Regions from separate parts of the Streptomyces sp. GB4-14 genome, predicted to be linked through region 2. Evidence: riboswitches for the same ligand, from Rfam matches in the RefSeq annotation. Region 2 holds a riboswitch; the other holds the start of a gene.
What was found. A riboswitch is a leader RNA that binds a small molecule or an ion and turns the genes downstream of it on or off. The one in region 2 is predicted to bind S-adenosylmethionine.
Positions count from the first base shown of each region.

Region 1: another riboswitch for S-adenosylmethionine. It lies ahead of ELQ39_RS23555 (aminotransferase class V-fold PLP-dependent enzyme); the one in region 2 lies ahead of thrC (threonine synthase).

Region 1 is NZ_RZHO01000002.1:4,880,616-4,894,965, reverse strand. Features, by position in the region: gene ELQ39_RS23600 (glycosyltransferase family 4 protein) at 1-397, opposite strand, end outside; gene ELQ39_RS23595 (glycosyltransferase 87 family protein) at 519-1,754, shown strand; gene ELQ39_RS23590 (hypothetical protein) at 1,825-3,018, opposite strand; gene ELQ39_RS23585 (C40 family peptidase) at 3,049-4,062, opposite strand; gene ELQ39_RS23580 (C40 family peptidase) at 4,275-5,315, opposite strand; gene ELQ39_RS23575 (NYN domain-containing protein) at 5,547-6,890, opposite strand; gene ELQ39_RS23570 (hypothetical protein) at 6,994-7,233, opposite strand; gene ELQ39_RS23565 (rhomboid family intramembrane serine protease) at 7,389-8,126, shown strand; gene ELQ39_RS23560 (Lrp/AsnC family transcriptional regulator) at 8,123-8,404, shown strand; gene ELQ39_RS23555 (aminotransferase class V-fold PLP-dependent enzyme) at 8,507-9,877, opposite strand; SAM riboswitch class IV at 10,050-10,166, opposite strand; gene trpD (anthranilate phosphoribosyltransferase) at 10,239-11,303, opposite strand; gene qcrB (cytochrome bc1 complex cytochrome b subunit) at 11,455-13,092, opposite strand; gene qcrA (cytochrome bc1 complex Rieske iron-sulfur subunit) at 13,089-14,147, opposite strand; gene qcrC (cytochrome bc1 complex diheme cytochrome c subunit) at 14,144-14,350, opposite strand, start outside.
Region 2 is NZ_RZHO01000002.1:3,567,631-3,581,980, reverse strand. Features, by position in the region: gene murQ (N-acetylmuramic acid 6-phosphate etherase) at 1-69, shown strand, start outside; gene ELQ39_RS17790 (hypothetical protein) at 118-687, shown strand; gene ELQ39_RS17785 (NADH:flavin oxidoreductase) at 937-2,064, opposite strand; gene groL (chaperonin GroEL) at 2,282-3,904, opposite strand; gene ELQ39_RS17775 (cold-shock protein) at 4,338-4,541, opposite strand; gene ELQ39_RS17770 (ubiquitin-like small modifier protein 1) at 4,972-5,247, opposite strand; gene thrC (threonine synthase) at 5,337-6,626, opposite strand; SAM riboswitch class I at 6,644-6,790, opposite strand; gene ELQ39_RS17760 (glucosyl-3-phosphoglycerate synthase) at 6,930-7,898, shown strand; gene ELQ39_RS17755 (alpha,alpha-trehalose-phosphate synthase (UDP-forming)) at 8,005-9,393, shown strand; gene otsB (trehalose-phosphatase) at 9,404-10,264, shown strand; gene ELQ39_RS17745 (DUF3263 domain-containing protein) at 10,354-10,596, opposite strand; gene ELQ39_RS17740 (extracellular solute-binding protein) at 10,606-11,874, opposite strand; gene ELQ39_RS17735 (ROK family protein) at 11,990-12,955, shown strand; gene nagA (N-acetylglucosamine-6-phosphate deacetylase) at 12,955-14,118, shown strand; gene ELQ39_RS17725 (1-phosphofructokinase family hexose kinase) at 14,236-14,350, shown strand, end outside.

The sequences.
Region 1 (14,350 bases), 1.3 Mb from region 2:
GTGCGGCGGGCAGCTGGGCCCAGCCGGCCTCGTGGCCGTGGGTGGTGGCCACGATCCGCTCGGCACCCGCCCGTCGCAGCGCGGGCGCCATCAGGCCGAGGGGCGCCGCCGCCCCGAACCACACCGAGGTGCAGCCGTGCTCGCGCAGCAGGCCCACGGCCCGCCGGGTGGCGGCAGGGGTGGGCAGCAGCATCGTCGTGCGGTCGCGGACGACGGTGAAGGGCTGCTCGGCGTCGAAGGCCGCGGTCGCCTCGAGGCCCTCCCGGTTGCGCTTCCAGGTGGAGGCGTAGACGACGACGCGCTCCGGGTCCAGGCGCAGCGCCATGTTGTGCAGGAAGGCCTGGATGCCGCCGGGACGGGGCGGGAAGTCGTTGGTGACGATCAGGGTCTTGTGCATCGCCGCCGACCCTACCGAACGGCTGTCGCGCGTCCGCCACGGCGCTGCTCGGTGGCATGGGCACCGGCTTCCGGGACATCATGGCCCCTCATCGACCGCACACCGGACGGGCAGGAATCACGTGGAACCGAGGGCCGCACGGGGGTCTCTGGCAGGGCTGCTGGGGATCTGGGGCGCGACGCGCGCGGCGCTGCTGCTGTGCGTGCTGAAGGTGGTGGTCTTCCCGGGCCCGGACGTCACCAGCGACGTGTCGGTGATCTACCGGGGCTGGTACGACGTCCTCGTCACCGGAACGTTTCCCCAGGACGACGTGACCTGGCAGTACCCGCCCGCCGCGGCCCTGGCGGTCCTCTCCCCCGCCGTGCTGCCGTTCCTGGAGTACGCCACGGCCTTCTTCGTACTGGCGCTGGCGGCCGACGCCGCGGCGCTGGCGCTGCTGCTGCGCGGGGCGCGCGGCACGGGCCGCTCACGGCGCGGGGCGTGGCTGTGGGTGGCGGGCGTGCCGCTGCTCGGTCCGACGGTGTACGCCCGCTACGACGTGATGGTGACCGCGGTCGCGGTGGCCGCGCTGCTGGCGGCCGGCCGGCACCCCCGCGCGGCGGGCGCGCTGATGGCGTTCGGGGCGCTGCTGAAGGTGTGGCCGGCGCTGCTGCTGCTCGCGGTGCGCAGGCGGGCCGCGTGGGCGTCGGCGGCGGTGACGGGCGTGGTGGTGGCCGGGCTGTTCGCGGTGCTGATGCCGGGCGCGTTCGCGTTCCTGGGCTTCCAGCGGGACCGGGGCACGGAGGTGGAGTCGCTGGGGTCGCTGGTGTTCCACGTGGCGCGGCACCACGGCTGGGACGGCGAGGTGCTGCTGAACTACGGCTCGGTGGAGTTCCTCGGCCCGTACGTGAGCTGGGTGTCCACCGGGGCGCTGTTCCTGACCGGGGCCGCGCTGGCCTGGCTGGTGCTGTGGCGGCTGCTGGCGACCCGGTTCGCGCCGCACACCGGGGCGGACGCGGCGTTCACGGCGGTCCTGCTGTTCACGGTCACCAGCCGGGTGATCAGCCCTCAGTACATGGTGTGGCTGGTGGGGACGGCGGCGGTCTGCCTGTGCTTCCGGGAGAGCCGCATGGGCCGCCCCGCGGCCCTGGTGCTGGCCGCGTGCCCGGTCACGGTGCTCGAGTTCCCCGTGTGGTTCGGCCACGTGGTGGCGAGCGACGCGCTGGGCATCACCCTGCTGACGATCCGCAACGGCCTCCTGGTGGCGGCGTCGCTCCTGGCGGCACGCGCCCTGTGGTGCGCGACGGTGCCGGGCCGCCGCGAGATCCCGACAGCTCCGGGCCCCTCCCGGCCGGAACGCACACCGGTGTCGTCCTAGCGCCCCGAAGGGGCGCGGGGAACCGCGCGACCGGCTGAGGACGGCCCGCACCCGCCGACGAAACCCCACGTCACCGCAGCGCACCCCGCACGAAGTCCCGCCACTGGAGGGTGAACTCCTCCGGCGTGACGCCGAGGACGCGGCTCATCGCGTCCTCGACAGCCCCCTCCCGCTCCCGGTGCGCGCCCACGGCGCGATAGAACGCCCCCAGCCGCTCCTCCCCCCACCGCTCCGCGATCATCCGGCACGCCAGCCAGCTCCCCTCGTACGCACGCGCCAGCCCGTCCGCGTCGCCGGTGAAGCCGAACTCCTCGTCCTCGGGCAGCGCGTCCGGCACCTCGCCCCGCCCGACGGCGTGCGCGAGTTCCGGCGCGGCCTCGGCGGGGGTGCGGCCCGCGCCGCGGTAGCCGACCCAGTCGGCGTACCCCTCGGACAGCCACAACGGCGTCGCGGCGGAGGTGTGGGCGCGGGTGGCGACGTGCGCGGTCTCGTGCGTGAGGACGACCTGCCGTCCGGAATCGCCGAGCAGCCCGAAGGCGTCCGGGTTGACGATCACCCGGTCCGCGGGCGCCGTAGGCCCGCCTCCGGTCGCGCCGGTGGTGACGGCCGCGATGCCCCGGTAGGAGGACGGGGGCGAGCCCAGGAGGCCGGCCATGCCCTCCAGGGTCTCCGGGACGAGGACCACGACGCTGCGGGCCCACCGAGAGCCCCAGGCGTCGGAGACGGCGGGCACGGCGCGGTCGGCGAGGTCGGCGTAGTCGCGCAGCGTCTCCTCGGACTGCCCGACGCCCAGCACCAGGCTGCGCTCGCCGCGTACGGCCTGCGCCCTGCCCTGGTCCCAGAGCTGCTGGCCGGACTTCTCGGCGGGGCGGTCGGACTCCACCGACCATTGGCCGTCGCGGTCCCGGCTGAGGCTCAGGGTGCGGGCGGTGACGACCGGGGAGCGGTCGTGGCCGTCGACGCGGTAGCTCAGGTCGGCGGCGGCGGTGGCCCGGTCGCCGGTACGGTCCAGGGCGGTGACGCGGTACGACCAGTCGGCGAGGGGCACCGCGCGCAGGTTGTCGAAGCCGTCGCGGGTTCCGGTGCGGGCGAAGGCGGCGGCGTCACGGTCGAGGACGGCCTCGGCGCGCCGGTCGAGCAGCGCCTGCACCTCCGCGCGGGCGGCGTCCACGGCGGGGCCGCCGCCGCATCCCACGAGGGCGGCGAGCAGCAGGCACAACGCCGCCACCGCCGCCTGGGACACCCGCGTTCGACCGGCCACCATTCCGAGGGTACGGGCGCGGGCCCGCGGAGGTCAGACCCTGGTGACCGAGGAGACCGGCATCATGCCGACCGGGTCGTAGCGCACGGGCGCGCCGGGGTAGGGGGCGTGGATCACCTGGCCGTTGCCCATGTACATCGCCACGTGGGAGGCGTCGGAGCGGTAGAGGACCAGGTCGCCGGGGCGGGCCTCGGACAGCGGGACCTGCCGGCCGGCGTCACGCTGGGCCTGCGAGGTGCGCGGCAGCGCGACCCCGGCCTGCGCGTACGCCCACTGGGTGAGCCCGGAGCAGTCGAAGCCGGAGGGGCCGTTGGCGCCCCACACGTAGGGCCTGCCGAGGGCGGAGCGGGCGGCGGCGACGGCGGCGGCCGCGCGCCCGGAGGCCGGGGCGCCGGCGGGGCCGAGCAGGTCGGTGCGGCCGGAGCGGGAGGCGCGGTCCCAGGCGGCGCGCTCGCCGGCCGGGAGGGAGCCCAGCAGTCGGCGGGCCTCGGCGAGCTTGCGCTCCACGGTGCGTTTGTGGGTGGCGGCGGCCTCGCGGCTGCGTTCGAGGGCGCCGAGGCGTTCCGACGCCTCGGCGCGGTCCTGGGACAGGGAGCGCAGGGTGCCGCGGAGCTTCCTCAGTTCGGCGGTCTGGTGGACGCCGAGCCGGTCGAGGACGGAGGCCTTCCGGAGGTAGTCCTCCGGGTCCTCGGAGAGCAGCAGGGAGAGGGTGGGGTCGAGGCCGCCGGAGCGGTACTGGGAGCCGGCGAGCGAACCCAGCGCCTCCCGCATGGTGTTGACCCGCTGCTGCTTGCGGGCGATGCCGTCCTGGGCGTCGGCGATGTCCCGGCGCAGGGCGTCGGCGCGCTCGTCGGCCGCGTTGTAGGCCTCGGTGGCCTTCTCGGCCTCACGGTAGAGGCGGTCGACCTCGGCCCGGGTGTCCTCCTGGGGCGCGGCCGTGGCGGGTACCGCGCCGAGGGCGGTGGCGGCCGCGGAGAGCAGGCCCAGGGCGAGGGCGGTGCTCCGCTCGGACCCTGAGGACGGTGCGGTACGGCGATGGGACCCCACGGGAAGTCGCGCTCCTTCCGCTGGCGGACAGGGAAACGCGGCAGACAGTAGCCGTCGGGGCGGCCCGCGGAGCCACGGCCAGGGCGGCACGCACGGTGACGCCCCGCCGTTGACCTGGGTCGCGGCGGGGCGTGGAGGGGGTGCGGGGCCGTCGGGAATCCCCCGAACGGGGGCACCCGGGGCGGTGTCCGGTCGGGCGGACGCCGGTCGGGTCAGACGCGGACGCCGAACATGAAGGGGCCGCCGATGGTGTTCATCGACTCGTAGCGCACGACGGTTCCGGTGCGGGGGGCGTGGATGATCTGGCCGTTGCCCGCGTAAAGACCCACGTGGTGCAGGTCGTTGAAGAAGAAGACCAGGTCGCCGACCTTGAGCTGGTCCACCGAGTAGATCTTGGTGCCGGCGCCGGTCTGGGCCTCGGAGGTGCGCGGGATGCCGACGCCGGCCTGCGCGTACGCCCAGGAGGTCAGGCCCGAGCAGTCGAAGGAGGACGGGCCGGTGGCGCCGTAGACGTACGGGGTGCCGAGCTTGCTCTGCGCGGCGGCGAAGGCGGCGGCGGCGCGGCCGGAGCCGGCCGGGACGTTGACCGAGAGGGCGTCGCGCTCGCTGGCGCGGGTGGCGCGGTTCTGCTCCTCGGCGAGCTGCGCCTTCTCCGCGGCGGTGAGGCTGTTGAGCAGCTTCTGCGCGGAGGCGAGCTTCCCCTGGACTTCCTTCTTCTTCTTGCCGAGTTCCGCCCGGGTGGAGGACAGGTCCTTCAGCTTCTCGGCGGCCTCGGCGCGCTGCTGGGCCAGTTCGCGCTGCTTCTCCTGGATCTTCTTCAGCGAGTCGACCTGCTGGGCGCTCAACTGGTCCAGGGTGGACGCCTTGTCGAGGTAGTCGTCCGGGTCGGCGGAGAGGAAGAGCTGGACGGAGGGGTCGATGCCGCCGCTGCGGTACTGGGCGCTGGCCATCGAACCGAGGCCGTCGCGCAGGTCGTTGAGCTCCTGCTGGCCCTTGGCGACGTTGTCCTGGATGGTGGAGATCTCCTTCTGGAGCTTCTCCTGCTTCTCCTTGGCCCCGTTGTACTTCTCGGTGGCCTGCTCCGCCTGCTCGTAGAGCTTGTCGACCTTGGCCTTGACCTCGTCCTTGCTCGGCTTCTCGCCGGGGGCCGCGTTGGCGGCCTGCGAGCTCATGACGACGGCAGCAGCGGCGGCGGTGGTGAGCACAGTCACGCGTGCGCGGCTCGGCTGCTTGGGACGACGGTGGGACGCCACGGAGACGAGCTCCTTCTCGAGAGTGATCGCGCGAGCGAGGGTTCGAAGGCAGACCCTAGTGATTCTCTTGTGATCAGTTCAAATCCCCGGGCACAAAATCTCCGCTACAGCGCGTTTATTACGTGACAACTCACCTGCAGTGACGCTGTCTTGACGCTACGTTGCGTGACGGTTCCGTCAATTCAGGCATTACCCCTGTACGTTGCACGAGGGACGGATGCGCATCAGATACTAGGAAAGCCTTTTGAGGAGCACGGCGGATGCGACGGGGCGCGCGCCGGCGCGTGCGACCCCGTCGGCGACCTCGCGGTCGGTGGAGGCGACGATGACCGGCCGCCCCGGCGGCTCGGCGCGCACGAGCTGGCGGATGAGCTCGTCGGCGGTGACGCCCGGCTTGGAGAACAGCACCCGCACCCCGCGCGGCGGCGCCAGCAGCACCGGCGCGGCCAGTTCGGCGCCGTCGAAGACACAGGTGACCTCGGCGCCGGTCTGGGCGGCGAGCTGGGCCAGCTGGCCGAGCAGCCGCAGCCGCTGCTTCTCCAGCGGCATCTGCGGATAGCCGGTCTTGGTGACGTTGTAGCCGTCGACGACCAGATGCGCCTGCGGCAGGGCGAGGAGCTGGTCGAGGACGGCCGGGTCGTCCTCGGACAGCGCGCGGGCGGCGATGTCCTTGGGGGTCATCCGGCCCGGCTCCAGGGCGTCCACGGTCTCCGCGGGCCGCACGGACACGGGAGGCAGCGCCAGTTCGCGCCGGAGCCCCTGGGCGGCGTCCAGCACGGTGTCGAGCAGCAGCCGTACGCGCATGTCCTCGACGCTGCGGCCCTCGCGGGCGGCGCGGCGGGCGGCCTCCAGGGCGGCCTCGGTCTCGCCGAGCCGGGCCTTGAGGCGCCGGGTCTCGCTCTCGGCGGCGGACACCTGGGCCTGGCCCTCGGCGCGCACCGCCTCCATCTCGCCGCGCAGCTTGCGCAGGGCGGCCTCGCCGCGCTTGACGTCGGCGAGGGCGGACCGCAGCTTGCGGTGCAGGGAGTCGGTCTCCTTCTTCGCCGCGTCCAGATCGGCGCGCAGCCGCTCGGTCTCGGCGCGGGTGTGCTCACGGGCACGGTCCAGTTCGGCGCGCAGCCGCTCCAGCTCGGCGCGGGTCTCCTCGTCGGCGCGCTCGGCGTCGGCGCGCTGCGCCTCCTCACCGGCGGCGGTGACCAGCTTGACCCAGCCCGGCGGGCGGAGCACGTAGGCCGCGGCCGCCACGTCGAGCGGGTCCGCGGCCGGAGGCGGGGAGCCGGAGTCGAGGGCGCCGGTCAGTTCCGGCTCGGTCTCTCTGAGCTTCTCGCCGATCCGCTGCCGGAACAGCGGATCCGTCTCCAGCGCCGCCGCCATCGCGTTGCCGGCGAACTTGGCGCGGCGGTTCGGGGTGAACCGGGCGTACTGCCGCAGTTGCGCGGGGAGCTCGGCGACGGTGAGACCGCCGAAGCCGTCCGCGACGATCTGGACGACCTTGCGGCGCACCCCGTCGGGCAGCGGACGGTCGAGCACCTCGGCGGCGCCGTCCTGCGGCCCCCCGCCTGTGGTCTCCACCATCCGTCACACCCCAATGCCCGTGTGCGGCCCCGTCCGCGGGGTCGCCGTCAGCGGGGCCTTCCCCCACTCCCGACGTCGCCCGAGCGGGAGGGGCCCCCTTGTCTCAGGAACCGGCGCCCGGCCTGTCCACGAGTTCCACCTGGTCCACGGCGTTGCACCAGCGGCACCGCACCGACTCGATCGTCTCATCGAGCACCTCACGCTCCTCGACCTTGGGCTCTCCGGCCAGATCGAGGTGCACGTACTCGACGACCTTCGACGAGCGGGTGACGTCGAAGCGGGTGAGGTTGCCGCACAGGGTGCAGCGCCACCGCGTCGAGTCGGTCGGCAGGGGAACCGTCATCGTGGCTGTTCGCCTTTCTCCAGTGTCCTTGACGCACCGGGCGGCCGGTGCGTGTGGCTCGTAACCCTACGGCCTGCCGGGCCCGCGCCGCCCGCCCGTCCACGGCGGCGAGGCGATCCGCACGGTTGCGTCCGGTTACGTCATGCTCTGTACCCATGATCCGCAACTGGACCGCTGCGGCCGCCGGGGCGCTGAGGACCACGCCCGCCCCGGTCACCCGCACCCTGATCGTGCTGTGCTGCCTGGTCTTCCTGATCGGGCCGGCCTCGGGGCTGCACCCGGCGCACGGCTCCGGTGAGGAGTTGCTCGCCGCCCAGCGGGACTACTTCCGCCGCTGGGGAGTGATCCCCGCAGACCTGTTCGACGGGTCCCCCGCGGCCGTCCTCACCCCCGTCACGGCGCTCTTCGTGCACGGCAGCTGGGTGCATCTGCTGGGCAACATGCTGTTCCTCCACGTGTTCGGGCCGATGACCGAGGCACGGATGGGCCGGGTGCGGTTCGCCGTCTGCTACGCCGGCTGCGGCTACCTCGCCCTGCTGGGGTACGCGGCCGTCAACGCCGGCTCCGAGCGGTCCCTGGTCGGGGCCTCGGGGGCGATCTCGGCGCTGCTCGGGGCGTTCCTCTTCCAGTTCCCCCGCGGGCGGGTCACCAGTCTCCTGCCGTTCGCCTTCTTCCTGCCGGTACGGCTGCCCGCGTGGGCGGTGCTGCCGTTCTGGGCGGCCCTGCAGTGGGCGGCGGCCGGGCGCACGCCGGAGGGCGGGCCCGGGGTGGCCTATCTGGCGCACCTGATGGGCTTCGCGCTGGGGTTCGGCTGCGCGTGGGTGTGGCGCGGCGGGGCGACTACAGTGAAGTCCGCCCCTGCTCCGGCCCCCGAGGGAGAGAACCAGCCGTGATCACCGCGATCGTCCTCATCAAGACCAGCGTGGACCGGATCCCCGAGATCGCGGAACAGATCGCCGCGCTGGACAGCGTCAGCGAGGTCTTCTCCGTCACCGGCACGTACGACCTGATCGCCATGGTGCGGGTGCGGGAGCACGAGGATCTGGCCGAGGTCATCCCCGGCAGGATCAGCAAGATCCCGGGTGTGGAGGGCACGGACACGCATGTGGCGTTCCGGACGTACTCCCAGCACGACCTGGAGGCGGCGTTCGCCATCGGGCTGGACAACTGACCTTCCGGGGCCCCGCCCCGGACCCCGCCCCTCGAACGCCGGAAGGGCCGGTCCCATCCCGTCCGGCGTTCGCGGAGGGGGCCCGCCAGGGCCGGAGAAGGGTCAGGCGCGTCCCGAGGTGTCGGGCACGCACCGGCCGTCCACCGTCCGGTACTTCCACCGCGCCCCGTCCCGCACGAGCTCCCGCACCGCCCGCACGAACCGTGCGACGTGCTCCTCCGGCGTCCCGGCCCCGAAGCTGACCCGGATCGCGTTGAGCGCCCCCGCCTCCGGCGCCCCGCACTCCCCCGCGCCGCCCGTGTCGCCGCCCAGCAGCCTCCGCACCAGCGGGTGCGCGCAGAACAGACCGTCCCGTACGCCGATGCCGTACTCCGCGGACAGCGCCGCCGCGAAGTGGGAGCTGTTCCAGCCGTCGACCACGAAGGACAGCACCCCCACGCGCGGCGCGTCGTCGCCGAACAGGGACAGGAACCGTACCTCCGGCACGTCCGCCAGCCCCTCCCGCACCGCGCGCACCAGGGCGTCCTCCCGCGCGGCCAGCGCGTCGAACCCGGCTTCGGTGAGCGCCTTGCAGGCGGAGGCGATGGCGTAGGCGCCGATGACGTTGGGCGAGCCGGCTTCGTGGCGGGCGGCGGTCTCGTGCCACCGCACGTCCACTCCCCCGTCCGCGCGCCGGGCGACCGTGCGGCTGGCGCCGCCGCCGGCGAGGTAGGGCTCGGCCTCGCGCAGCCAGTCGGCGCGGCCGGCCAGCACTCCGGAACCGAAGGGGGCGTACAGCTTGTGCCCGGAGAAGGCGACCCAGTCGACGTCGAGGTCGCGCACGCCGACCGCGCGGTGCGGGGCGAGCTGGGCGGCGTCCAGCACGATCCGGGCGCCGTGCGCGTGCGCGGCGGCGGCGAGTTCGCGGACCGGCCACAGTTCGCCGGTGACGTTGGAGGCGCCGGTGACGCAGACCAGCGCCGGCCCGTAGGGGTCGCGGTCGGCGAGGGCGCGCTCCAGGGTCGCGACGGCCTGCGCGGGGCTGTCGGGGGCGTCGAGGACGGTCACCCGGCCCGCCCGCTGCCAGGGCAGCAGCGCGGCGTGGTGCTCGGTCTCGAAGACGAACACCTCGCAGCCGTCGGGCAGGGCGGCGGCGAGCAGGTTGAGGGAGTCGGTGGTGGAGCGCGTGAACACCAGGTGATCGTCGGCGCGGCAGTCCAGGAACTCGGCGACGGTACGGCGGGCGTTCTCGAACAGGTCGGTGGAGAGCTGGGAGAGATAGCCCGCGCCGCGGTGGACGCTGCCGTAGTACGGGGCGTAGGCGGCCACGTCGTCCCAGACCCGCTGCAGGGCGGGGGCGCTGGCGGCGTAGTCGAGGGCGGCGTAGGTGACCTCGCCGCCGGTGACGAGGGGGACGGCGACGTCCCGGCCGAGGACGGGCAGCGGGGCGCGGACGGACGGCTCGGCGGCGACGGTGGCGGCGGCGGCAGGCATGACGGGACTCCCGGAGGGCAGGGCGGATCCTCGCGCGGGCGGACGGCACGACGGCGGCGCTCCGGCGCGGAGGTGAAGAGTGGAAGGGGATGCGGAGGCGGGGCTCGACGCCCTAGCGCATTCGCTTGCTCACAGAAGACTCCTCGACGACCAGGACCCCTGGTGTGCGAGGGGTCCGCGCTTGCCGTGAGCCCTGCTGCTCACGGCCTGGTCCTCACCCGGGGCACCCCGCCACGGACGGAGGGTTGCCGGACAGCCGGCCGGGGCCTGATGGCTGTCACTCATGACCTGAGAGGGAACGTAACCGAGGCGACGGCCGCCCCGCAACCCGTATCCGGATGGCGGGACGGCCGTACGGCGCCTACGCGTTGGTGACGGCGACCCAGCGTTCGAGGACGCGCCTGGCGGCGCCGGAGTCGATGGACTCGGCGGCCTGCTCCATCCCGGCGCGGAGCTGCTCGGTGAGCGTGCCGGCGCCGGGCTCCAGGGCCACCAGCGCCGCCGCGGAGTTCAGCAGCACCGCGTCCCGTACGGGGCCCCGCTCGCCGTCCAGCAGCCGGCGGGCGACCTCGGCGTTGTAGGAGGCGTCGGCGCCGCGCAGCGCCTCCACCGGGACCAGCTCGATGCCGACGTCGCGCGGGTCGAAGGTCTCCTCGGTGACCTTGCCGTCGCGGACCACCCACACCTTGGAGGTGCCGGTGGTGGTCAGCTCGTCGAGGCCGTCGTCGCCCCGGAACACCAGGGTGGAGTTGCCGCGCCCGGCGAACACCCCGGCCATGATGGGCGCCATCCGTGCGTCGGCGACGCCGACGGCCTGCGCCCGGACCTTCGCCGGATTGGCGAGCGGGCCGAGGAAGTTGAACACGGTGCGGACGCCGAGCTGGCCGCGGGCGGCGGCCACATGGCGCAGCGCCGGGTGGAACCTCACCGCGAAGCAGAAGGTGATGCCGGCCTCCTCGGCGACCTCGGCGACCCGGCGCGGGGTCAGGTCGAGGTTGACGCCCAGCTTCTCCAGCACGTCGGAGGCGCCGGAGGCGGAGGACGCGGCGCGGTTGCCGTGCTTGACGACCTTCGCACCGGTGCCGGCGACCACGATCGAGGACATGGTGGAGATGTTCACCGTCCTGGCGCCGTCGCCGCCGGTGCCGACGATGTCGACGGTGGCGCCGGGCACCTCAATGACGTTGGCGTGGTCGTAGAGCGCCCGCACGCAGCCGGTGATCTCGTCGACGGTCTCGCCCTTGGCCCGCAGGGACACCGCGAACCCGGCGATCTGCGCGTCGGTCGCCTCGCCGCGCATGATCAGGTCCATCGCCCAGGCGGCCTCGTCGGCGGTCAGGTCCCGGCCGTCCAGGAGGGTGTTCAGCAGGGCGGGCCAGGAGCGGCCCGCCGCGGTGTCGCCTCCAGCGGGGGTCACAGCGCTCATGGTCGCTCCTGACGGTCGTAGCGGGTCCTCGGGGACCGGACGGGTCCCGCACCCACCCTATCCAGCCGCGAGCACGGCGAAGGGCCCCCGTCCGCAGAACGGACGGGGGCCCTTCGCTGTCGTGTGGCGACGTGTGGAGAAGCTCCGGGGATCAGTGGTGGCCGTGGCCGCTCGTGATCTCCTTGTACTCCTCGACGGTCGGCTTCGGAATCTGCGACTCCTCGCCGTAGAAGCCCTTGCTGAGCTTCGCGCGCAGCTTCTCGCTGGCCTTCACCTTGCGCCGGACGCCGTTCTCGTCGACCTCCGGACCGAGCTCGAGCGGCTTGGGCTGCTCGTGCGCGGTGAGGGTGTACAGCTGCTCCTGGCTGAGCGGCTCGTGGACCTCGATGAACTCACCGTGCGGCAGGCGCTTGATGATGCCCGACTCGCGGCCGTGCAGCACCTTCTCCTTGTCCCGGCGCTGCAGGCCGAGGCAGATCCGCTTGGTGACGACGAACGCCACGACCGGGGCGACGAAGAACGCGATCCGGACGAACCAGGTGATGGCGTTGATCGACAGGTGGAAGTGCGTGGCCCAGATGTCGTTGCCGCCGCCGATGAGGAGCACGAAGTACAGCGTCATCCAGGCGACACCGAACGCGGTGCGCGTCGGGGCGTTGCGCGGGCGGTCCAGGATGTGGTGCTCGCGCTTGTCGCCGGTGACCCAGGACTCGATGAACGGGTACACCGCGATGGCCACCAGGACCAGCGGGAAGATCATCAGCGGGATGAACACGCCCAGGACGAGCGTGTGACCCCAGAAGTTGATCTCCCAGCCCGGCATGACACGGACCAGGCCCTCGGAGAAGCCCATGTACCAGTCCGGCTGGGCGCCGGTGGAGACCATGTCGGGCCGGTAGGGGCCGATGGCCCAGATCGGGTTGACCGTGGCGATCGCGGCGACGGCCGCGATCACACCGAAGACCAGGAAGAAGAAGCCTCCGGCCTTGGCCATGTACACCGGCAGCAGCGGCATGCCGACCACGTTCTTGTTGGTCTTGCCGGGGCCCGGGAACTGCGTGTGCTTGTGGTAGAAGACCAGGATCAGGTGCGCCACCACGAGGCCGAGCATGATGCCCGGCAGCAGCAGGACGTGGATCGAGAAGAACCGGGCCACGAAGTCGTCGCCGGGGAACTCGCCGCCGAAGAGGAAGAACGACAGGTACGTGCCGACGATCGGCACGGACAGGATCGCGCCCTCCATGAAGCGGATACCGGTGCCGGAGAGCAGGTCGTCCGGGAGCGAGTAGCCGGTGAAACCGGTGAACATGCCGAGGACGAGCAGCAGGAAGCCGAACAGCCAGTTGATCTCACGCGGCTTGCGGAACGCGCCGGTGAAGAACACGCGCATCATGTGCACGAACATGCCGGCCACGAAGATCAGCGCGGCCCAGTGGTGGATCTGCCGGATGAGCAGACCGCCACGGACGTCGAAGCTGATGTCCAGCGTCGACTTGTACGCCTCACTCATCAGCTGGCCCTGCAGCGGGACGTAGCTGCCGTGGTACTCCACCTCGTTCATCGACGGGTGGAAGAACAGGGTCAGGTACACACCCGTGAGGATGATGATGATGAAGCTGTACAGGCAGATCTCACCCAGCATGAACGACCAGTGGTCGGGGAAGATCTTGCGCATGTTGGCCTTGGCCAGGGAGTAGATCCCCAGCCGGCCGTCGGCCCAGTCGGCGACCCGCTCGCCGGCCGGTGCCTTCCCGCGGGCGCGGGAATCGGTGCTGGTCGTAGTACTCATCCGCGCTCCCAGAAAGCAGGGCCGACGGGCTCTTCGAAGTCGCCGAGCGCTTCGAGGTAACCCTCGTCGTTCACGCCGATGCGCAGCTGAGGCAGCGGGTGACCGGCGGGACCGAAGATCACCTTGGCACCGTCGGCGAGGTCGAAGGTGGACTGGTGGCAGGGGCACAGGGCGTGGTGCGTCTGCTGCTCGTACAGGGAGATCGGGCAACCGACGTGGGTGCAGATCTTCGAGTAGGCCAGGATGCCCTCGTGCGACCACTCGAGCGCGCGCTTGTCCTTGATGTCGTCCGGCTGGATGCGGACCAGCATCAGGGCGGCCTTGGCGATCTCGTTCTGGAAACCGTGGTCGTGCTCCTCCAGGCCCTCGGGCTTGGCGAAGGTCAGCGAACCCACGATCAGGTCCGACGGACGCAGCGGCTCGTTGGTGTTCATGTTGACGAGCAGCTTGCCCTTGGACCACAGGGTGTGGCGCAGCTTCGTCCCGGGCAGCGGCCCGAGGTCGCGCAGCAGGACCACACCGGAGAGCGGGACCAGGGCGAGCGCGCCGAACATGGTGTTGCGGATCAGCTTCCGGCGGCCGATCACCGACTCCTTGGCGCCCTGGCGGAAGTCGTCCATGACCTTCGCGCGGACCTCGGGGGCGGCCTCGATCGGGTGACGCTCGTCGGCCAGCTCGTGGTCCGACATCAGCGTGCGGGCCCAGTGGACCGCGCCGGCGCCGATGCAGAACAGGGCGAGGCCGAGCGTCATGCCCAGCGCGAAGTTCAGCGCGCTGATGTGGCCGAGCGGCCAGATGTAGACCGCCTTGTCGACCGGGATGGTCACGTACGAGGCGATGAAGCCGACGGTGGCCAGCATCGACACCGTGAACAGCAGGGCGACCGTGCGCTCGGACCGCTTGGCGGCCCGCTCGTCGATGTCCTGCACCCGCGGCTCGTGGGGCGGGAGGCCCGGGTCGGCGAACGGGTTCTGCTCGTCCGCGAGCTTCACCGCTCCGTGGCTGGTGTCCTGCGCTGCGGGCAGGTTCTCTTCGGGAATGTCTTGGCTACTCATGACTTCTTGGCCTTTGCGGTCCGAGCGGCGACCCACACGGCGACCGCGATCAGCGCGCCCAGTCCGAAGATCCACGCGAACAGGCCTTCGGCGACGGGGCCGATACCGCCCAGCGCCAGGCCGCCGTAGCTCTCGGTCTCCTCGCCGTTGACCGCGTTCAGGTACGCGATGACGTCCTTCTTGTTCTGCTCCGACAGGGTGCT
Region 2 (14,350 bases):
ACGGCGGCCCGGCTGCTGGACGCGGCCGGCGGACATCTGCGGGCGGCGCTGGCGGCCGCGGGGAGCTGACCGCGCGGGCTGGGATACTGGAGCGGTCCCCCACCCGGAGAATCCACCATGAACCACGCACAGCTCACCGCCCTCGGCCGGGCACTGCGTGTGCTCGGTGAGCACGGCGAGGCGCTCTCCGCCGACACCCCGGACGCCCGGCTGCACGAGGTGCGCAACGACCTGCGGCGGGCCCTGGACCTGCTGGAGGACACCGTGACCACGGCGCCGCCCAGCACGCGCTGCGCCGAGCACCCCACCGGGCCGGTCGACGAGAGCGCCCCGGACCTGTGCCTGCTCTGCGAGACCCGGCGCCGTGCCGCCCGCCGCGCCGAGTTCAACGGCCCGGCCCCGCAGACCCGCCCGGCCGGCCCCGCCCCGTCCCGGTACGGGGTGCGGGGCGACCGCCCGCAGCCGCAGCAGCGCTGGCTGCCGGAGATGTGGAACGGCCAGGCGTGGCAGCTGTGCGGCACCCCGCGCCGCGACCGCCAGGAGGCGGAACTCTTCGTCAAGGCCCAGCTCCGCACGGCCCGCCCGGCGATGGCCTACCGCGTCGTCCACGAGTTCACCGACTACGAGGTCCTGCGGGTATGGGGCACCCCGGTCCGCGTGGACATCGAACCGATGGGCAACATCTGAACCGCGCGAGCCGCACGCCACCTTGAGCAGCACGGGGTGCGCGGCGCCCCCGGGGCGTCTCATGGGTGCCGTCCGCCACCCCCGGAGCGTGCGGCTCGTCTTCCTTGGCTCCCGCCTCGAGCGGCGGGCGTGTCACCCGGCCCGGCCGCGCGCCCCCGCGTGGCAGTCGCCCGACACGGACCACGCGGCACGAAGGCGCGGCGCCCCCGCCGGAGGGGCACCGCGCCACGCCCGGAAGCCGGGCCGGACTCAGCTCAGCGACCTCAGCGACGCCGCGTCGTACGCGGTCAGCTCGTCGAAGCGGCCGGCCAGCACCTTCGCCGCCCACTCCGGGTCCTGGAGGACCGCCCGGCCCACCGCGACCATGTCGAACTCGTCGCGCTCCAGGCGGTCGAGAAGGTCGTCGATGCCGCGCAGCCCGGCGCCCTCGCCGAGGAAGGCGCGGCCGAACTCGCCGTCCAGGCCGACCGATCCGACCGTGATCGCGGGACGGCCGGTCAGCTTGCGGGCCCAGCCGGCCAGGTTGAGGTCGGAGCCGTCGAACTCGGGGAGCCAGTAGCGGCGGGTGGACGCGTGGAAGGCGTCGACGCCGGCCGTGGCGAGCGGGGCGAGGATCGCCTCCAGCTCCTGCGGGGTCTCGGCGAGCCGGGCGTCGTAGTGGTCGGCCTTCCACTGCGAGAAGCGGAAGACGACCGGGAAGCCGGGCGACACGGCCGAGCGCACGGCCTGCACGATCTCGACCGCGAACCGCGTGCGGGCCACCGGGTCGCCGCCGTAGGCGTCGGTGCGGCGGTTGGTGCCGGCCCACAGGAACTGGTCGATGAGGTACCCGTGGGCGCCGTGCAGCTCCACGCCGTCGAAGCCGATGCGCTCGGCGTCGGCCGCCGCCTTCGCGAACGCCGCCACGACGTCGTCGATGTCGGCCCGGGTCATCTCCTTGCCGCCCTCGGTGCCGTCCAGGCGCAGCCCCGACGGGCCGACCGCCGGCGCCTCGGGGAAGGGCGGCTTCCCCTGTTCACGGACCATGCCGACGTGCCACAGCTGCGGCATGATGCGGCCCCCGGCCGCGTGCACCGCCTCCGCGACCTTCGCCCAGCCGGCCAGCTGGTCCTCCCCGTGGAACCGCGGGACGCGGTCGCTGATGCCGGCGGACGGGTGGCCGACGTACGTGCCCTCGGTGACGATCAGCCCGACCCCGGCGGCGGCCCGGCGGGCGTAGTACGACACGACGTCGTCCCCCGGCACGCCGCCCGGCGAGAACTGGCGGGTCATGGGCGCCATGACGATGCGGTTGGGCACGGTCAGCCCGTTCAGGGCGACCGGCCGGGCCAGGATCTCGGCGGCACGTCCGGTGGTCTGGGAGGCGGCGACGGTCATCGGGGGATCTCCTCGCGGATACTCGACGGTATGTGTACGTGCATACAACGCACACATCGTCGAACCCGCGCGAGGCGCAGAGCATTCCCGCCCCCTCCCCGCCCCTACCCGTGACGCCGGTCACCCCGAGGCGCCCGGACACGCCGAAGGGCGGCACCCCCACTGCGGGAGTGCCGCCCTCCGGATTTCGGACGGGTCCGAACCTGACGGGTCAGGCTCAGAAGTCCATGTCACCGCCCGGCATGCCGCCGCCGGCCGGGGCCGCGGCCTTCTCCGGCTTGTCGGCGATGACGGCCTCGGTGGTGAGGAACAGCGCGGCGATCGACGCGGCGTTCTGCAGCGCGGAGCGCGTCACCTTGGCCGGGTCGATGATGCCTTCCTTGACCAGGTCGACGTACTCGCCGGTCGCGGCGTTCAGGCCGTGGCCGGGGGTCAGGTTGCGCACCTTCTCCACCACGACACCGCCCTCGAGGCCGGCGTTCACGGCGATCTGCTTCAGCGGGGCCTCGAGCGCGAGCTTCACGGCCTGGGCGCCGGTCGCCTCGTCACCCTCGAGCTCCAGCTTCTCGAACACCTGGGAGGCCTGCAGCAGGGCCACGCCACCACCGGCGACGATGCCCTCCTCGACGGCCGCCTTGGCGTTGCGCACGGCGTCCTCGATGCGGTGCTTGCGCTCCTTGAGCTCCACCTCGGTGGCGGCGCCGGCCTTGATGACGGCCACACCGCCGGCGAGCTTCGCCAGGCGCTCCTGCAGCTTCTCGCGGTCGTAGTCCGAGTCGCTGTTCTCGATCTCGGCGCGGATCTGGTTCACGCGGCCCTGGACCTGGTCGGCGGAGCCGGCGCCGTCCACGATGGTGGTCTCGTCCTTGGTGATGACCACCTTGCGGGCCTTGCCCAGCAGGTCGAGGGTGGCGTTCTCCAGCTTGAGGCCGACCTCCTCGGAGATGACCTCGCCGCCCGTGAGGATGGCGATGTCGCCGAGCATGGCCTTGCGGCGGTCGCCGAAGCCCGGGGCCTTGACGGCGACGGACTTGAAGGTGCCGCGGATCTTGTTGACGACCAGGGTCGACAGGGCCTCGCCCTCGACGTCCTCGGCGATGATCAGCAGCGGCTTGCCCGACTGCATGACCTTCTCCAGGAGCGGGAGCAGGTCCTTGACGCTGGAGATCTTGGAGTTCGCGATCAGGATGTACGGGTCGTCGAGGACGGCCTCCATACGCTCCATGTCGGTGGCGAAGTACGCCGAGATGTAGCCCTTGTCGAAGCGCATACCCTCGGTGAGCTCCAGCTCCAGACCGAAGGTCTGGGACTCCTCGACGGTGATGACGCCTTCCTTGCCGACCTTGTCCATGGCCTCGGCGATGAGCTCGCCGATCTGGACGTCGGCGGCGGAGATGGAGGCCGTGGAGGCGATCTGCTCCTTGGTCTCCACGTCCTTCGCCTGCTCCAGCAGGGCGGCGGAGACCGCCTCGACGGCCTTCTCGATACCGCGCTTCAGGGCCATCGGGTTGGCGCCGGCGGCGACGTTGCGCAGGCCCTCCTTGACCAGGGCCTGGGCGAGAACGGTCGCCGTGGTCGTACCGTCACCGGCGACGTCGTCCGTCTTCTTGGCGACTTCCTTGACCAGCTCGGCGCCGATCTTCTCGTACGGGTCCTCGAGCTCGATCTCCTTGGCGATGGAGACACCATCGTTGGTGATCGTGGGGGCGCCCCACTTCTTCTCGAGGACGACGTTGCGGCCCTTGGGGCCGAGCGTCACCTTCACGGCGTCCGCGAGCTGGTTCATGCCGCGCTCGAGGCCGCGCCGCGCCTCCTCGTCGAACGCGATGATCTTGGCCATGTGAAGTGGTCCCTCCAGGACTGGGGGTGATTCCTTCGGACCGCGCCCGCGCCCGCGACGGACGGCTCGCCGGCCGTGTGGTTCCTTGCACCACCCGGCCTGGCGGGCCTCACCGACCCGGTCCTTCGTTGTCACTCTCACCTTCAGAGTGCTAACGCCAATGATTAGCACTCGACCCCGGAGAGTGCAAGGCGCGCTCGCGGAGCGGCGCCGGATTCGAGAGGCCCCCGAGAGGCGTACGAGCCAGTCGCACCAAGGGTTCGCGCCCGCGCTCAGCCTCGGGCGAACACGGCGCGCACGGCGCGCGCGCCTAGGGCACGACGAGACACGACGAGGCACGACGAGGCACGACGAGACACGACGAAGGGCCCGCACCCCGGAGGGTGCGGGCCCTGTCGCCGGCAGAAGATGTCGCGTGCGGCTGGTAGCGCGTTCAGGCGGTGACGCGAACCATGTCGGCCTGCGGGCCCTTCTGACCCTGCGAGATCTCGAACTCGACCCGCTGGCCCTCTTCAAGGGTGCGGTAGCCGTCCATCTGGATCGCGCTGTAGTGGACGAAAACATCCGCACCACCGTCGACCGCGATGAAGCCGTACCCCTTCTCCGCGTTGAACCACTTGACGGTGCCCTGAGCCATGCCTAACTCCCCTATTACTGGCCCTTGCACAGATCCACACTTCGCGGACCCGGGTCAGACCTCACCCCCCAACGGTTGGGGGCGTGCGCCGGAACGCGTCGACCGCGGCTGAATGTATCTGTCCAACTGCCGTCTGCAACAGGTCAATCGGACGAGAAATCTGGACGCCACCGGTCCGGAATGTGGCAAGAATTCGCCAGAATTCAGGGCAAGTCGGGCCGGGCAAAGGAGACAAAAGCCGCGAAAGGAGCCCGCACTTTGGCTACATCCAGTCGGGTCTGCGGCAGGAATTCAGGGTTCTCGATCTCTGGATCGGGAGCGCGTTCCCCAACTCTACCGCGCTCAACCCCATGGAATTGCCCCCTCCGGATCTCTCACGGAGGGGGCAATGCCGTAAACGCTCGGTAACGATCATTACCGAAGGTAATGATCAGCCTCCGGCGACCGCCGGGATGATCGAGACGCCGGCGCCTTCCGGGGTGGCCGTCTCCAGCCCCTGCTCGAAGCGCACGTCGTCGTCGTTGACGTACACGTTCACGAACCGGCGCAGCTTGCCCTGGTCGTCCAGGACGCGCGCGGCGATGCCGGTGTGCTTCTTCTCCAGGTCCTGGATGACCTCCCCGAGGGTGGCGCCCTCGGCGGTGACCTCGGCCTTGCCCCCGGTGTAGGTGCGCAGAATGGTAGGGATACGAACGGTGACGCTCACTTTGAACCTCCGGTCAGGTGACAACCCCAGGGGCGCGGGGAACTGCGCGAACAACCCCCGCCGGCCCGCGGACGATGGACGAGCGGCTCTCAGACGAGCCCGGCCTCACGGAATGACTCCAGGCTGGGCCGGATCGTCGCCGTCAGCCCGGTCCCGGCCACCGCGTCCAGCGTCTTGAGCCCGTCCCCGGTGTTCAGCACGACCGTGGTGAGGGACGGGTCGAGCGCCCCGCTCTCGATGAGCTTCTTCGTCACGCCGACCGTGACCCCGCCCGCGGTCTCCGCGAAGATGCCCTCCGTCCGCGCCAGCAGCTTGATCGCCTCGACCACCTGCGCGTCCGTGACGTCCTCCACCGCACCGCCCGTGCGACGCGCGACGTCCAGGACGTACGGCCCGTCCGCCGGGTTGCCGATCGCCAGCGACTTGGCGATCGTGTTCGGCTTCTGCGGGCGGACGACGTCGTGCCCGGCCTTGAAGGCGGTGGACACCGGCGAGCACCCCTCGGCCTGGGCGCCGAAGATCTTGTACGGCTTGTCCTCGACGAGCCCGAGCTTGATCAGCTCCTGGAGACCCTTGTCGATCTTCGTCAGCTGCGAGCCGGAGGCGATCGGGACGACCAGCTGGTCCGGCAGGCGCCAGCCGAGCTGCTCGCAGATCTCGTACGCGAGGGTCTTGGAGCCCTCGGCGTAGTACGGCCGCAGGTTGACGTTGACGAAGCCCCAGCCCTCGCCGGCCGGGTCGCCGATCAGTTCGGAGCAGAAACGGTTGACGTCGTCGTAGTTGCCCTCGATGCCGACGAGCTCGCCGCCGTAGACGGCGGCCATGACGATCTTGCCCTGCTCCAGGTCGTGCGGGATGAACACGCAGGAGCGGAAGCCGGCCCGGGCGGCGGCGGCGCCGACCGCGCCGGCCAGGTTGCCGGTGGAGGAGCAGGACAGCGTGGTGAAGCCGAAGGCGCGCGCGGCCTCCAGTGCCTGGGCGACGACCCGGTCCTTGAAGGAGTGCGTGGGGTTGCCGGAGTCGTCCTTGACGTAGAGGCCGCCGGTGACGCCCAGCTCGCGGGCCAGGTTGTCGGCCTGGACGAGCTTGGTCCAGCCCGGGTTCAGGTTCGGCTTGGTCGCCACGTCCGCGGGGACGGGCAGCAGCGGCGCGTAGCGCCAGATGTTCGCGGGACCCGCCTCGATGCGCTTGCGGAGCTCTTCGGTGTCGTAACCCGAGAAGTCGTAGGCGATCTCCAGCGGGCCGAAACACTCCTCGCAGGCGAAGACCGGGCCGAGGGGCACACGGTGGCCGCACTCGCGGCAGGACAGCGCGGCGGCGGGACCCAGGTCGACGGAGTTCGCGGTGTCGGTGGTGCTTGCAACAGTCTGCACAGCCATGGAGGCGAGGCCCTTTCTCCTCATCTTCCTCACGACGCACTTCGCCGTGAGACGGATTTGGCACCTTCCCTAGCCGGGAGCCTCGCCACGTCGCGTGACAGGAACCGACTGGAGGGTTGCCGGGGCTTCATCGGGCCGTGTCCCTCTGCCCCTCTGGATGAGCGGTGTTCAGTTGTGCGCCCCGACACCCCCCGGGATGCGGGGTCCGTCGGCGCTGTTCAAGACTGTAACCGAAGGCCCGGACGGCGGAGGAAGCCGTCCGCACACCGAGATGGACCACCCCCGGCCAGTGAGGAGTCCGCCGTGCTGGAAGAAGTCGAGCGCTGGCTGATCGAGCGCTCCTGGTCGGTGTCCGACCGTCCTCTGCACCGGATCCTGGCGGCGAAACGGGCCTCCGGACAGACGGTGAGCGTGGTGCTGCCCGCGCTGAACGAGGAGGCCACGGTCGGCGACATCGTCTCCGTCGTCCGGCACGACCTGGTGCTCCAGGTGCCGCTGGTCGACGAGGTCGTGGTGATCGACTCCGGCTCCACGGACCGCACCTCCGAGGTGGCCGCGGCTGCGGGCGCGAGGGTGGTGCACCGGGACGTGATCCTGCCCCGCATACCGGCCGTGCCCGGCAAGGGCGAGGTGCTGTGGCGGTCGCTGCTGGTCACCCGCGGTGACATCGTGTGCTTCGTCGACGCCGACCTGAGGGACTTCTCCTCCGACTTCGTCACCGGCATCGTCGGCCCGCTGCTCACCGAACCCGGTCTCCAGCTCGTCAAGGCCATGTACGACCGGCCGATGACGCTGGCCGACGGGAGCACCACGGGCGCGGGCGCCGGGCAGGGCGGCCGGGTCACGGAGCTGATGGCCCGCCCGCTGCTCAACATGCACTGGCCGCAGCTCGCCGGGTTCGTGCAGCCGCTGGGCGGGGAGTACGCGGCCCGCCGCAGCCTCCTCGAACAGCTCCCGTTCCCCGTCGGGTACGGCGTCGAGCTGGGCATGCTGGTCGACGCCCTGCACCTGGTGGGCCTGGACGCGCTGGCCCAGGTGGACGTGGGCGTGCGCAAGCACCGGCACCAGGACGGGCAGGCGCTGGGCCGGATGGCCGCCGCGATCTACCGCACCGCGCAGCTGCGGCTGGCCCGCGCGCATCTGCTGCGGCCGTCGCTGACCCAGTTCGAGCGCACCGGGGACGCCTTCGAGCCCCGCACGTACTCGGTGGACACCGAGGAGCGGCCGCCGATGAGGGACGTCGCGGAGTACCAGGCCCGCCGGGTGGCCTGACCCCGACGGCCCGCCCCGCCGCCGGGTGGCCCGGCCTCGTCCACCGCCGGCCGGTGTGACGCACCGCCACGTTTGAGGCACGGGGGGCCGGGCTAGGTTGAGGCGTATGGCTTCAAGCTTCGGTGCAGCTCAGGTGCTGGTCGCCTCCAACCGGGGGCCGGTGTCGTACGCGGTCGCGGACGACGGTTCGCTGAGGAGCAGGCGGGGCGGCGGGGGACTGGTCTCCGGCCTCTCGGCCATCGGCCCCGAGTCGGGCGCCCTGTGGGTGTGCTCGGCACTGTCCGACGGCGACCGCGAGGCCGTGCGGCGCGGGGTCGGGGAGGACGGCGTGCGGATGCTGGACATCCCGGCGGACGTGCACGCGGACGCGTACAACGGCATCGCGAACTCGGTGCTGTGGTTCGTGCACCACATGCTGTACCAGACCCCGCTGGAGCCGGTCTTCGACGCGGAGTTCCGCCGTCAGTGGGCCTCCTACGAGACCTACAACCGCGCGTTCGCCGAGGCGCTGGCCGAGGAGGCCGCCGAGGGCGCGGCCGTCCTGGTGCAGGACTACCACCTCACCCTGGTCCCCGGCATGCTCCGCGAGCTGCGCCCCGACCTGCGCATCGGGCACTTCTCGCACACGCCGTGGGCGCCGCCCGAGTACTTCGCGATGCTGCCCGACGACATCGCGCGGCAGGTGCTGCGCGGGATGCTCGGCGCCGACCGGCTCGGCTTCCTCACCCGGCGCTGGGCGGACGCGTTCACCGCGTGCTGCGAGCGGTTCGCCGGCGGGCTCGGAGAGACCCGCATCGGGGTGCACGGGCTGGGCGCCGACGCGGACTTCCTGCGCGCCCGGTCGCACGAGGCGGACGTCGACGAGCGGATGGCCGCCCTGCGCGAGGAGATCGGCGAGGGGCGCCGGACGATCGTCCGCGTCGACCGCACCGAGCTGTCCAAGAACATCGTGCGCGGCCTGCTGGCGTACCGGCAGCTGCTGGACGACCGGCCCGAGTGGCGCGAGCGTGTGGTGCACGTCGCCTTCGCCTACCCGTCCCGGCAGGACCTCGCCGTCTACCGCGACTACACGGCCGAGGTGCAGCGGCTCGCCGAGGAGATCAACGAGCGGTACGGCACGCCCGGCTGGCGCCCGGTCGTCCTGCACGTCAAGGACGACTTCGCCCGCTCGCTGGCCGCGTACCGGCTGGCCGACGTGGCCCTCGTCAACCCCATCCGCGACGGCATGAACTTGGTCGCCAAGGAGGTCCCGGTGGTCTCCGACGCGGGCTGCGCGCTGGTGCTGTCCCGCGAGGCCGGCGCCCACGAGGAGCTCGGTGAGGACGCGATCACCGTCAACCCGTACGACGTCGTCCAGACGGCCGAGGCACTGCACGAGGCGCTGTCCATGCGCCCGGAGGACCGCACGGAACGCGGCAAGCGGCTGGCCGCGGCGGCGACCGCGCTGCCACCGGCGCGGTGGTTCCTGGACCAGCTCGAAGCACTGCGTGGATAGGTTGGGGCGCATGGCCAGTCAGACGGATTCCACGGACCCCGGCGACCTGCCGACGCCCGCCACGCAGGCCGGGCGGGACGGACTGGACGCCCTTCTGGCCCGCCCGGGCAAGGCGCTGATCGGGCTCGACTTCGACGGCACGCTCGCGCCGATCGTGCCCGACCCCGAGCAGGCGCGCGCCCACCCGGGCGCGGTGCCCGCGCTCGCCGCGCTCGCCCCGAAGGTCGCGGCGGTGGCCGTCGTCACCGGCCGCCCGCCGGGTGTCGCGGTCCGCCACGGCGGTTTCGCGGGCGTGCCCGGTCTCGAGCACCTGGTGGTGCTCGGTCACTACGGCGCCGAGCGCTGGGACGCGGTCACCGGTACCGTCACCGCCCCAGCCCCGCACCCCGGCGTCGCTGCCGCCCGCGCCGAGCTGCCGGGGCTGCTGGACCGGGTGGGGGCGTGGCAGGGCACGTGGATCGAGGAGAAGGGCCGGGCGGTCGCCGTCCACACCCGCAGGGCGTCCGACCCGCAGGCCGCCTTCGAGGCCCTTCGCGAGCCGCTGGCGGACCTCGCGACGCGGCACGGTCTTGTCGTGGAGCCGGGGCGGATGGTGCTGGAGCTGCGGCCGCCGGGGATGGACAAGGGGGTCGCGCTGCTGGAGTACGCGCGGGAGATCGGGGCGGGGTCGGTTCTCTACGCCGGGGACGACCTCGGGGACCTGGCCGCCTTCACGGCGGTGGACAAACTCCGCGCCTCCGGCACGCCGGGTGTGCTGGTGTGCAGCGGCAGCGAGGAGGTCACGGAGCTGCGTGAGCGTGCCGACCTGGTGGTCGACGGTCCGTCGGGGGTGGTGGGACTGCTGCGGGCGCTGGCCGGGCGGCTCGCCTGACGAGGGTTTCCGCGTCACACGCCGGAGGGGCCGGGAACCGGCCCCTCCGGCGTGTGGGGAGCGGGGTCCGGGGCGGAGCTTCGGCACGGTCACCGCTCCGCGCGCCGCGCCTCCCGCACTCGCCGCAGACGGTTCACCGTCACGGGATCGTGGGCCAGCGCCCGCGGGTCGTCGAGCAACGCGTTGAGGAGTTGGTAGTACCGCACCGGTACCAGCCCCAGCTCCTCGCGGATCACCCGCTCCTTCGCCCCCGGCGAGGCAGCCCCCCGCCGCTCCAGCGCCAGCACCGCCCGCTCGAGCTGCCCCAGCCCTTCGCTCTCGCGTTCACCCATGCCGGCAGGCTACTCCGCGCTCTCCGCCCGCACGGCCGCCGCCTGAAGCTCCCCCAGCACACCCGCCGGACTGCCCCCCGGCTCCACGGCCCGCCCGATCTTCTGCTTGATCGCCGCGTTCACCGAGGCCCACGACATCTTGCCCACCGGGTACAGCTCCGACAGCGGCAGCTGGTCGAGGAACGGCTTGAGTTCCTTGTCCTGCCCCGACGCCGCCATGGCCCGCGACGCGGAGTTGGTGACCGGCAGCAGGTCGTACTCGCGGGAGAACTTCAGCACGTTCTCCTCGCTGTAGACGAAGTCGAGGAAGTCCCCGATCTCGTCGCGGTGCCCGTTCTTCTCGAACGCCATCATCCAGTCGGCGACGCCCAGCGTGGACGGCGTCCTCCCCTCGGCGCCGGGGATCGGCACCATGCCGTACTTCACGCCCTTCTTCTGCGCCATCTCCATCAGGGAGGGGTGCCCGTTCAGCATGCCGACGTCCCCGGCGGCGAAGGCCTCGAACGCCTTCGCGCGGTCGAGCTCGCCGGGCGCGACGGGCCCGGTGAGCCCCTTGCCGACGAGTTCGTCCCGCAGCCAGCTGACGGTCTCGATGTTCTCCGTGGAGTCGATGCCGTAGGTCCCGCCGATGTCGGTGTAGCCGCCGTCTCCGCTCAGCAGCCACTGCAGGGTCTCGGCCTGGGCCTCCTCCGGGCCGAGCGGCAGCGCGTAGGGGAACTTCACCCCGTTCGCCTTGAGCGCCTCGGCGCACTCGACCAGTTCGTCCCAGGTCTCGGGCGGGGTGAGCCCGGCCTCGGCGAAGAGGGCCTTGTTGTAGAACAGCAGCCGCGTGGAGGCGGCGAACGGCATGCCGTACTGCACGCTGTTGACCTCGCCCGCGGCGGAGAGCTGCGAGAGGAAGTCCGCCTGGACGGGAATGGAGAGCAGGTCGCCGGCCCGGTAGAGCAGGCCCTGGGAGGCGTAGTCGGCGTACGCGCCGATCTGGGCCATGTCCGGCGGGTCGCCGGCGTCGACCATCTCCTTGACCTTGCGGTCGACGTCGTTCCAGGAGTAGACGCTGACGTCGATGTCCACGTCGGGGTGGTCGGACTCGTACCGCTCGACCAGGTCGCCCCAGTACTTCTTGCTGCTGTCGGCCGCGCCGTTGCCGTAGTCGGCGGCGACCAGCGTGAGGGTCACGTCGGAAGAAGCGCCGCCGACCCCGCATCCGCTCAGGACCGCTGCCAGTCCCAGCGCGGACACCGCCGCGATCGTCCTTGTCCTGACCCGCCGTCGCACGTGCTCTCCCCTGATCCGGCGCTCAGCGCCGTCCGTAGTTCCGATTATCGGATCAAGGTCTACACCACGTGAGTGGACTAGACCTCTTGCGGGTCCACGGGCCACACTGTTCCCCGTGAAACATGTCATCGCCCTCGACGTGGGCGGCACCGGGATGAAGGCCGCCCTGGTCGGGGCGGACGGCGAGCTGCTGCACCAGGCCCGCCGCCCCACCGGCCGCGAGCGCGGCCCGGACGCGGTGGTCGAGGGCATCCTCGGCTTCGCGGCCGAGCTCCGCGCCCACGGCATCCGCACCCACGGCGAACCGGCCTCGGCCGCCGGCGTCGCCGTGCCCGGCATCGTCGACGAGGCGGAGGGCGTCGCGGCCTACGCCGCCAACCTCGGCTGGCGCGACGTGCCCCTGCGCGCCCTGCTCTCCGAGCGGCTCGGCGGCGTCCCCGTGGCCCTCGGCCACGACGTGCGCACCGGCGGCCTCGCCGAGGGCCGCATCGGCGCCGGGCGCGGCGCCGACCGCTTCCTCTTCGTTCCGCTCGGCACCGGTATCGCGGGCGCCATCGGCATCGACGGCAAGGTCGAGGCCGGCGCGCACGGCTTCGCCGGCGAGATCGGCCACATCGTCGTACGGCCCGGCGGCGCGGAGTGCCCCTGCGGTCAGCGTGGCTGCCTCGAGCGGTTCGCGTCCGCGTCGGCCGTGAGCCGCGCGTGGGCCGAGGCGAGCGGCGACCCGGACGCGGACGCGGCGGACTGCGCCAAGGCCGTTGCCTCGGGCGACCAGCGGGCCGTGCGGGTGTGGCAGGAGGCCGTGGACGCGCTCGCCGACGGGCTGGTCACCGCGCTCACCCTGCTGGACCCGCGCACGCTGATCATCGGTGGCGGGCTGGCCGAGGCGGGGGAAACCTTGTTCACACCGCTGCGGGAGGCCGTCCGGCGGCGGGTCACCTTCCAGAAGCTGCCGTCCCTGGTCCCCGCGGCCCTCGGGGACACCGCGGGATGCCTGGGCGCGGGCCTTCTCGCCTGGGACCTGATCGAAGCCGCCGGCCCGTCCGTCGAGACCACTGACCCCTCGGAGGTAACCACCTGATGGCCCCCACCAAGGTTCTCACCGGTGCCCGGGTGGTCCTGCCCACCGGGACCGTGGACGACGCCCGCGTGACCGTCGAGGGCACGCGCATCGCGGCCACGGCCCCCGGCCCGTCCCCCGCGGAGGGGACGGCCGGGACGGTCGACCTGCGCGGCCACTGGCTGGTCCCCGGCTTCGTCGACATCCACAACCACGGCGGCGGCGGGGTGTCCTTCGCCGGCGGCACCGCCGAGGACGTCCTCCAGGGCGTCCGCACGCATCTGCGCCACGGCACCACCACCGTGGTCGCCTCCGCCGTCACCGGCGACCTCGACTTCCTCGCGCGGCACGCGGGGATGCTGGCGGAGCTGGCCCAGCAGGGCGACATCGCCGGCATCCACTTCGAGGGGCCGTTCATCTCCCCCTGCCGCAAGGGCGCGCACGACGAGAGCCTGCTGCGCGACCCCGACCCGGCGGAGGTCCGCAAGCTGATCGACGCGTCCCACGGCCACGCCCGGATGATGACGCTCGCCACCGAACTCCCCGGCGGCCTGGACTCCGTACGGCTGCTCGTCGAGCACGGCGTGATCGCCGCCGTCGGCCACACCGACGCCACCTACGAGCAGACGGTGGCAGCCGTCGACGCGGGCGCGACCGTCGCCACCCACCTGTTCAACGCGATGCCGCCGCTCGGCCACCGCGCCCCCGGACCGATCGCCGCGCTGCTGGAGGACGAGCGGGTCACCGTCGAGCTGATCAACGACGGCACGCATCTGCACCCGGCGGCCCTGCAGTTCGCGTTCCACCACGCGGGCCGCGACCGGGTCGCCTTCATCACCGACGCGATGGACGCGGCCGGCTTCGGCGACGGCCGCTACATGCTCGGCCCGCTGGAGGTCGAGGTCGCGGACGGCGTGGCCCGGCTGGTGGAGGGCAACTCGATCGCCGGCTCCACGCTCACCCTGGACCGCGCCTTCAAGCGGGCGGTGACGGTCGACGGACTGCCCGTCGAGGACGTCGTCGCGGCGGTCTCCGCGAACCCGGCGCGGCTGCTCGGCCTGGACGACCGCATCGGCTCGCTGGAGCCCGGCAAGGACGCCGACCTGGTCGTCCTGGACGACGCCTTCGAGCTGGTGGGCGTGATGCGCAAGGGGGAATGGGCGGTCGCTCCCCAACTGGCCTGATCCGTCCCCAGGACCGGTCCACGGTGGCCGGTCCCGGGGCTGGGCCGACCGCCTTCCTTTTGGCATGATCGTGACCCCGGGGCCACGGAAGGCAGGCAAGAGGGGGAGGTCGGCCCGGTGATTCTCACGGTCACGCTGAACACCGCTCTCGACATCACCTATCGCGTCCCTTCCCTGCGGGCGGGTGCCTCCCACCGGGTCTCCGAGGTGCTGGAACGTCCCGGCGGCAAGG